DNA from 2 places in the Aliivibrio sp. SR45-2 genome. Region 1 is predicted to be linked to the other one. Evidence: riboswitches for the same ligand, from Rfam matches in the RefSeq annotation. Region 1 holds a riboswitch; the other holds the start of a gene.
What was found. A riboswitch is a leader RNA that binds a small molecule or an ion and turns the genes downstream of it on or off. The one in region 1 is predicted to bind lysine.
Positions count from the first base shown of each region.

Region 1 (3,390 bases):
GATATAAGAAGAGAAGCCGTATTCTTATTTCCGAATAACAATTTCGAAACCGTTCAACTTGACCAAAAGTTACGTCAAATCAGAAAGTAATGATAAAACGCCGTTGAATTTATCAACGGCGTTTTATCATCATGTTATTTATAATACGTCAGATAACGCTTTTAAACAAAGAGACACGTTTTCTTTACGTGCCGCATACCCCATCAATCCAATGCGCCAAGCTTTACCCGCTAAATCCCCTAATCCTGCGCCAATTTCTAAATTATATTCTTCTAATAATACTTTTCGAACTAAAGCATCATTAGTACCATCAGGAATATAGACCGCATTTAGCTGTGGTAATCGGTATTTCTCATCAACAATAAATGAAACACCTAAACTTTCTAGTCCACGCTTAAGTTCTTGGTGAAAATAATCATGTCTCTTCCATGCATTCTCTAGCCCCTCATTTTTAAGCATTAATAATGATTCATGCAATGCATATAGACTGTTTACTGGTGCGGTATGATGATAGCTTCTTTTGCCTTCTCCACTCCAGTAGCCCAATACAAGGCTTTGGTCTAAAAACCAACTTTGTACCGGTTCTTTTCTTGACTTCATTTTCTCAACCGCTTTATTTGAAAACGTCACCGGAGAAAGACCAGGTATACAAGATAAGCATTTTTGAGATCCTGAATAAACCGCATCTAATAACCATTCATCTACGAATAAAGGAACCCCACCCAACGATGTTACTGCGTCTACAATAGTTAAACAGTTGTATTTCAGTGCCAATTCAGAGATAGACTTCGCATCACTTAATACACCTGTTGATGTCTCTGCGTGCACAAATGCGATAACATTAATCTCAGGATCTTTAATCAATGCTTCTTCTACTTTTGCTAACGATACAGGAGTTCCCCATTCATCATCAATAACGATCGCAATTCCACCGCAACGCTCTACATTCTGTCGCATTCGCTCACCAAAAACACCATTACGGCAAACAAGTACTTTTTCGCCTCTCTCTACAAGATTAACAAAACACGTTTCCATTCCTGCACTGCCTGGTGCTGACACCGCGATAGTAAATTCATTTTTTGTTTGAAATGCGTATTTTAATAGCTCTTTTACTTCATCCATCATTTTAATAAACAATGGGTCTAAATGACCAATAGTAGGGCGACTCAATGCTTGTAATACCTGGGGAGAAACATCAGATGGACCAGGTCCCATAAGGGTTCTTTGTGGTGGAATAAAACTTTGCATGACTCGCTCCTTGAATAGTAAGTGTTCAAATAATAAACATAAAAATAATTAAACTCAATTAGACAAACTAATTAGAGTGACTTAACTGCCTAAAACAACACTAAATAGTTAAATTTTACTTAGAAGGTAAGAAAGACAAAAAAAACGTTACTATCAATTGACATTTGATTCATAAAAAAGCACATTAATGAAACGTATTTCGTACTTTTAGAAATATAAAGAAGAGGAGCATTACCTAGGTAGCTTAATTTGTGGAGCCCAAACTCCAAAACAAATAAGTGAGGGAGAGTTATGCCGAGATAAACTACCCTTGGGAGTCGTTTATCGATCGTATTGGCTGAATCCTTACGATTGTCACTTAAATATTAAGTGAAGAGCTTCTAGCAATAACCTTTTATATTGCTGTCGTTTCTTCATATTTATTTCCACATTGGATGTAGTCGGGAGACAGGATAGTGAACCCTATAAATGTTGCTAAATTTGGTGGCACTAGCGTTGCTAATTTTGAAGCAATGAGCCGTAGTGCCCATGTAATAGAACAAAACAAAAATACTCACTTAGTTGTTATTAGCGCCTGCTCAGGGGTCACAAACCTGTTAGTTGAATTAGCTAACGGTGTTGAAAATACTCAACGGAAAAAAAATATTCTTAATGAATTAAAAGATATTCACTTCTCTGTATTAGATCAATTAGCTGATCCTGTTTATCCAGAACAAGCTATTCTTGAAATCTTAGATGATATAGAAAAAGCCGCTGATTCAGCCTCATTCCAAATAAGTGATAAATTAACCGATCACCTTGTTTCTTGCGGTGAGCTAATGTCTACTCACCTATTTACTCAATTGTTAATTGAGCGAGGCAATTCAGCCGTTCGTTTTGATATAAGAACCGTTCTTCGTACTGACTCAACATTTGGTAAAGGCGAACCTCAATTAGACTATATTTCTCATCTAGCTCAAGAAAAACTAGCTCCTTTATGCCAAAAACACATCGTAGTTACTCAAGGATTTATTGGTGCGGATTGTGACGGAAATACAACAACATTAGGCAGAGGCGGTAGTGATTATAGTGCAGCCTTGATCGCAGAATCAGTAAGAGCTTGCGGTTTAGAAATTTGGACTGATGTCCCTGGCATTTATACGACAGATCCTCGCATTGCTCCCAAAGCTTCCCCTATTCCAGAAATCAGCTTTAGTGAAGCATCAGAAATGGCAAACTATGGTGCGAAAATTCTACATCCTTCAACTTTACTTCCTGCATTGCGTCATCAAATCCCAGTGTTTGTTGGCTCATCTAAAGAGCCAGAAAAAGGCGGTACATGGATCAAACAAAAGGTAAATAGCTCTCCATTATTTCGAGCATTAACATTACGTTGCAATCAAACCATGGTGACGTTACATAGCCCAAGTATGTTCCATGCTTATGGATTTTTAGCTGAAGTATTTAAAATTTTAGCTAAATACCAAATATCGGTAGATTTAATTACCACATCAGAAGTCAGTGTTGCATTAACTTTAGATCAAACGAACACTAACGGTAAAGCTCCTGAACTACCGTTAGAGGCACAAAGAGAGCTCGAAGAACTTTGCACTGTAGAAGTTGAAAATAATCTATGCTTAGTCGCTTTAATTGGTAATAAGATGAGTAACTCTAAAGGCTCTGCAAAGCAAGTTTTTGGTACATTAGAAGAATTTAATTTACGTATGATTTGTTACGGTGCTAGCCCGCATAATTTATGCTTTTTATTAAGTGACGCTGAAGCAAAAAAAGCAGTTGAAGTACTTCATAAAGAACTCTTCGAATAAATATTAACGTAATAAAAATGCCCATTAACATTCGCTAACGGGCATTTATTTTAAGTCATAATTAAGGTTTAATTTAAGTTAGGTCCTAACCATTTCTCTGCTTCTAACATATCCCAGCCTTTTCGTTCAGCGTAACTTTCAGCTTGATCTTTCTGTATTTGTGCAATAGCAAAATAACGAGAATCAGGATGAGAAAAATACATTCCAGATACTGAAGCGCCAGGCCACATTGCATAGCTCGATGTTAATGACATGCCAATTGATTCTTCAATCTTCATTAATTCCCAAAGAGCCCCTTTTTCAGTATGTTCAGGACATGCAGGATATCCAGGAGCAG
Region 1 covers NZ_CAWPRC010000189.1:5,734-9,123, forward strand. Annotated here, with positions in the region: gene AACV33_RS18035 (PglL family O-oligosaccharyltransferase) at 1-90, shown strand, start outside; gene AACV33_RS18040 (pyridoxal-phosphate-dependent aminotransferase family protein) at 139-1,248, opposite strand; lysine riboswitch at 1,462-1,636, shown strand; gene lysC (lysine-sensitive aspartokinase 3) at 1,704-3,053, shown strand; gene metH (methionine synthase) at 3,122-3,390, opposite strand, start outside.

Region 2 (3,390 bases), on a different contig from region 1:
GTTTGTTAAAGGAACGGTGGTAATTAAAGTAACATCTAAATTTGAACGGCCCGGAATCGCCTCTCGTCTTGCCACGCTACCATATAAATAAATACTGTGGATTGACTTAGGAGCAGCAGAACGAACATGCACCATCAAGTCTTTAATTGCCGGTTCAAATACAGCTTGAAATGGGGAGTTTTTATCGATGAGGGGCAAACTATAACGAGACACAAAGAACTCCTAAAAGCATATATGAAGCGCCATGATCGCGATTAAACAGAAAAATAGCAATAAAAAACCGGCAATCAAAGCCGGTTTTTTAAGAGTTAAAAAAAGAGAGGATTAAGCGGTTACGCGACCCTTCTTTGAAATTACCATCATTGCGCCACAAACAAGAACAAAGGCAACGGTTGATGCTAAAAATGACATCCATACAGAGTTAGTAAAGCCAAGTGCTATATAACCAACCGCTGAAACACCAGCAATAGATAACGCATAAGGTAATTGTGTCGATACATGGTCTATATGGCAACAACGAGCCCCTGTTGAAGACAAGATTGTTGTATCAGAGATAGGGGAACAGTGATCACCAAACACAGAGCCAGCTAACACAGCACCTAGCATTGGTAAAATGAGTGCGATATCTGTTGCACCAGCCATGTCTCCTGCGATAGGAAGCATAATGCCAAATGTGCCCCATGACGTACCTGTACTAAATGCCATCAAACCTGACAATAAGAACAAAATAACTGGGATCCAATGAATACCAATACTGCCTTGAGCTAAGCTAGACAAATATGAACCGGTTTGCATATCACCGATAACAGAACCAATTGTCCACGCAAAGAATAGAATGAGTATTGCGCCAAACATTGACTTAGCACCAATCCACATTGTGATTGCGATGTCTTTCATTTCTATATCTTGGCGGAAAACCGTAATTAATGCAGACGCTAAACCAAGTAAAGCACCGTAACATAATGAGGTTCCAACATCGGTATTCTCAAAGGTACCCAGAATATTGAATTCTTTACCATCAGCGATTAACGCTTGAGCACCGGTATAAACCATGAAGAAAATAGTCGCGACAATTAGTACGATAATTGGAAAGATTAAATCAGAAACTTTACCAGTATCACTTTCTGTGATGTTTAGCTCTTCATTTAAATCTTTCGATTCTTTATCAACCGCTTGATCATCAAAGCCATTACCACGATTAGCTTCATTTTCATGATCTCGCATAGGACCAATATCTAATTGGAACCAAACAACGGCAAATACCATTAATAATGCAAATACCGCATAGAAGTTCATAGGAATGAGACGAACATAAGCGCCCAGTGCTGAATATTCAGTCACTCCATGAGAAACTAAAATACCACCAATAATAGTAATAATGTATGCACCCCAGCTAGACGCTGGCATTAGTACACACATAGGAGCGGCTGTTGAATCTAAAATATAAGCTAATTTAGCACGTGATACATAAAAACGGTCAGTTACAGGGCGGGATATTGAACCAACGGCTAAGCTATTAAAATAATCATCAACAAAAATAAACACACCTAAGCAAGCTGCCAATAATTTTGCTCCACGTTTACTTTTAATACGTGTTTGTGCCCATTCAGCAAAAGCGCGTGTTCCGCCTGATAGGGTTAGAAGTGCTGTTGTCATTCCTAATAAGATTAAAAAAGCAACAATACTCATATTCCAGCTATTTATTGCTCCGTCAGCAATAAATACGCCTTTAACTGAATTAAAGACATACGCGCTTGTGCCAGAAATTGAATAACTTGATAATAAGATAGCGCCTAGAACGATACCCACACCGAGAGATAATAAAACTCGACGCGTAATGATAGCTAAACCCAGTGCAACTAATGGGGGCAATATTGAAATTGGAGAATTGGAAAAATCGGCTAAATTCATGATCTACAACAACCAGTTTGGTTGGAGATCTACTGTAGATACGGTATATACCGTTATAAGGAAGTGAATGTAATAAAACCATTCCCCCACAGTAGCGCTCCATAGTTAAAAAATAAAATTGACTATGGCAGTGTTATTCCTTTTCGAAATAACCCCAGCTAACCTGTTTGATAACAGTACTAACTTCGGCATTGACTCCTTTCAATTGCAGTCATCGGTTATCAACCTCGAACAATTTACTTTTAGGCAATGCGCCTCTACCCGTTTAGGTGGAGTTATTGTACGGATTGAATACAACTTTGCAATACTATTCTGAGAATTTTAACATTAAAAACCACCCCTCGATAGAATGAGATACTTTAAAATTAACATTTAATTATCTCACAACAGAGAAAGATCACTTTTAATATTATTATCATTAATAATTAATTATTTCCTTATCCCATAGTTTGATATATTATTTAATGGTTATATAAAAATTACATTATCAAATTAATATGGAATCAAACATGTCTGATACTATTAAAACATTACTGAACCTACGTAGCCTACGCGCGTTATCTCGTGAAATGACATTAGAGCAACTAGAAGAAGCACTTGAAAAGCTTCAAGCAGTTGTTGCTGAGCGTCAAGAAACAGAAGCTGAAGATCGCGCTCTACTTGCTGAAAAACAAGCGAAGCTTGAAGAATTCCGTCAAATGATGATTGAGAGCGGTATCGCTCCTGAAGATCTACTAGACACAATGTCTTCTACTACAGTTAAAACAAAGCAGAAACGTGCTCCACGTCCAGCTAAGTACAAATTCTTAGACCACGCTGGCGAAGAAAAAACATGGACAGGCCAAGGCCGTACTCCATCAGCACTTCAAGTACACCTTGATTCTGGTAAATCATTAGAAGAGTTCGCTATCTAAATTGTTCTTATAGAACAATGTGATTTCGATAAAAAAGCCATTCAAATGAATGGCTTTTTTTTATTCTAAATATCTATTATTTAGAATACGTATGCTATACCAACATTACCCGTAGAGCTGGTTGTGTGCTCTATCATCGGACTTTGCTCTAAATTCCCTTCAAGATTCACATATCGTAAGCCCCCCGTCACTCTTATATTTGAGGTTACGTGGAAATAAGTCGATAATCCAATAAAAAATTGGCCATCCCAATCAGCATCAAACTCTTCAATACCGCTTCTCTGGGCTTCTTCAGCTGATACCCCATAAAGGTGATTGTTTAACCGTTGACTATTATATGAATAACCAAAAGATGGGGTTACGGCCCATCCTTTGCCTCTAATCGGTAAACGCCATGCTGCTTCTGCATATAATCCATTATGCGCTCTACCAACATCAGTTCCTCCGGTGAACTCAATGATCCCTATATGAGTAATCATTTGATAGCTAACCCCACCTAGCACCGTACTTTTTCGTTCATCTAATTGCTGCATCTCTGTATTTTTAGAATCTTCTGGTTGAAATG
Region 2 covers NZ_CAWPRC010000161.1:85,732-89,121, forward strand. Annotated here, with positions in the region: gene AACV33_RS12680 (nucleotidyltransferase domain-containing protein) at 1-213, opposite strand, end outside; gene AACV33_RS12685 (Na+/H+ antiporter NhaC family protein) at 325-1,911, opposite strand; lysine riboswitch at 1,996-2,179, opposite strand; gene AACV33_RS12690 (H-NS family histone-like protein) at 2,421-2,825, shown strand; gene AACV33_RS12695 (MipA/OmpV family protein) at 2,906-3,390, opposite strand, start outside.
Region 2: linked by a shared signal. The riboswitch ahead of AACV33_RS12685 (Na+/H+ antiporter NhaC family protein) and the one ahead of lysC (lysine-sensitive aspartokinase 3) in region 1 are both predicted to bind lysine.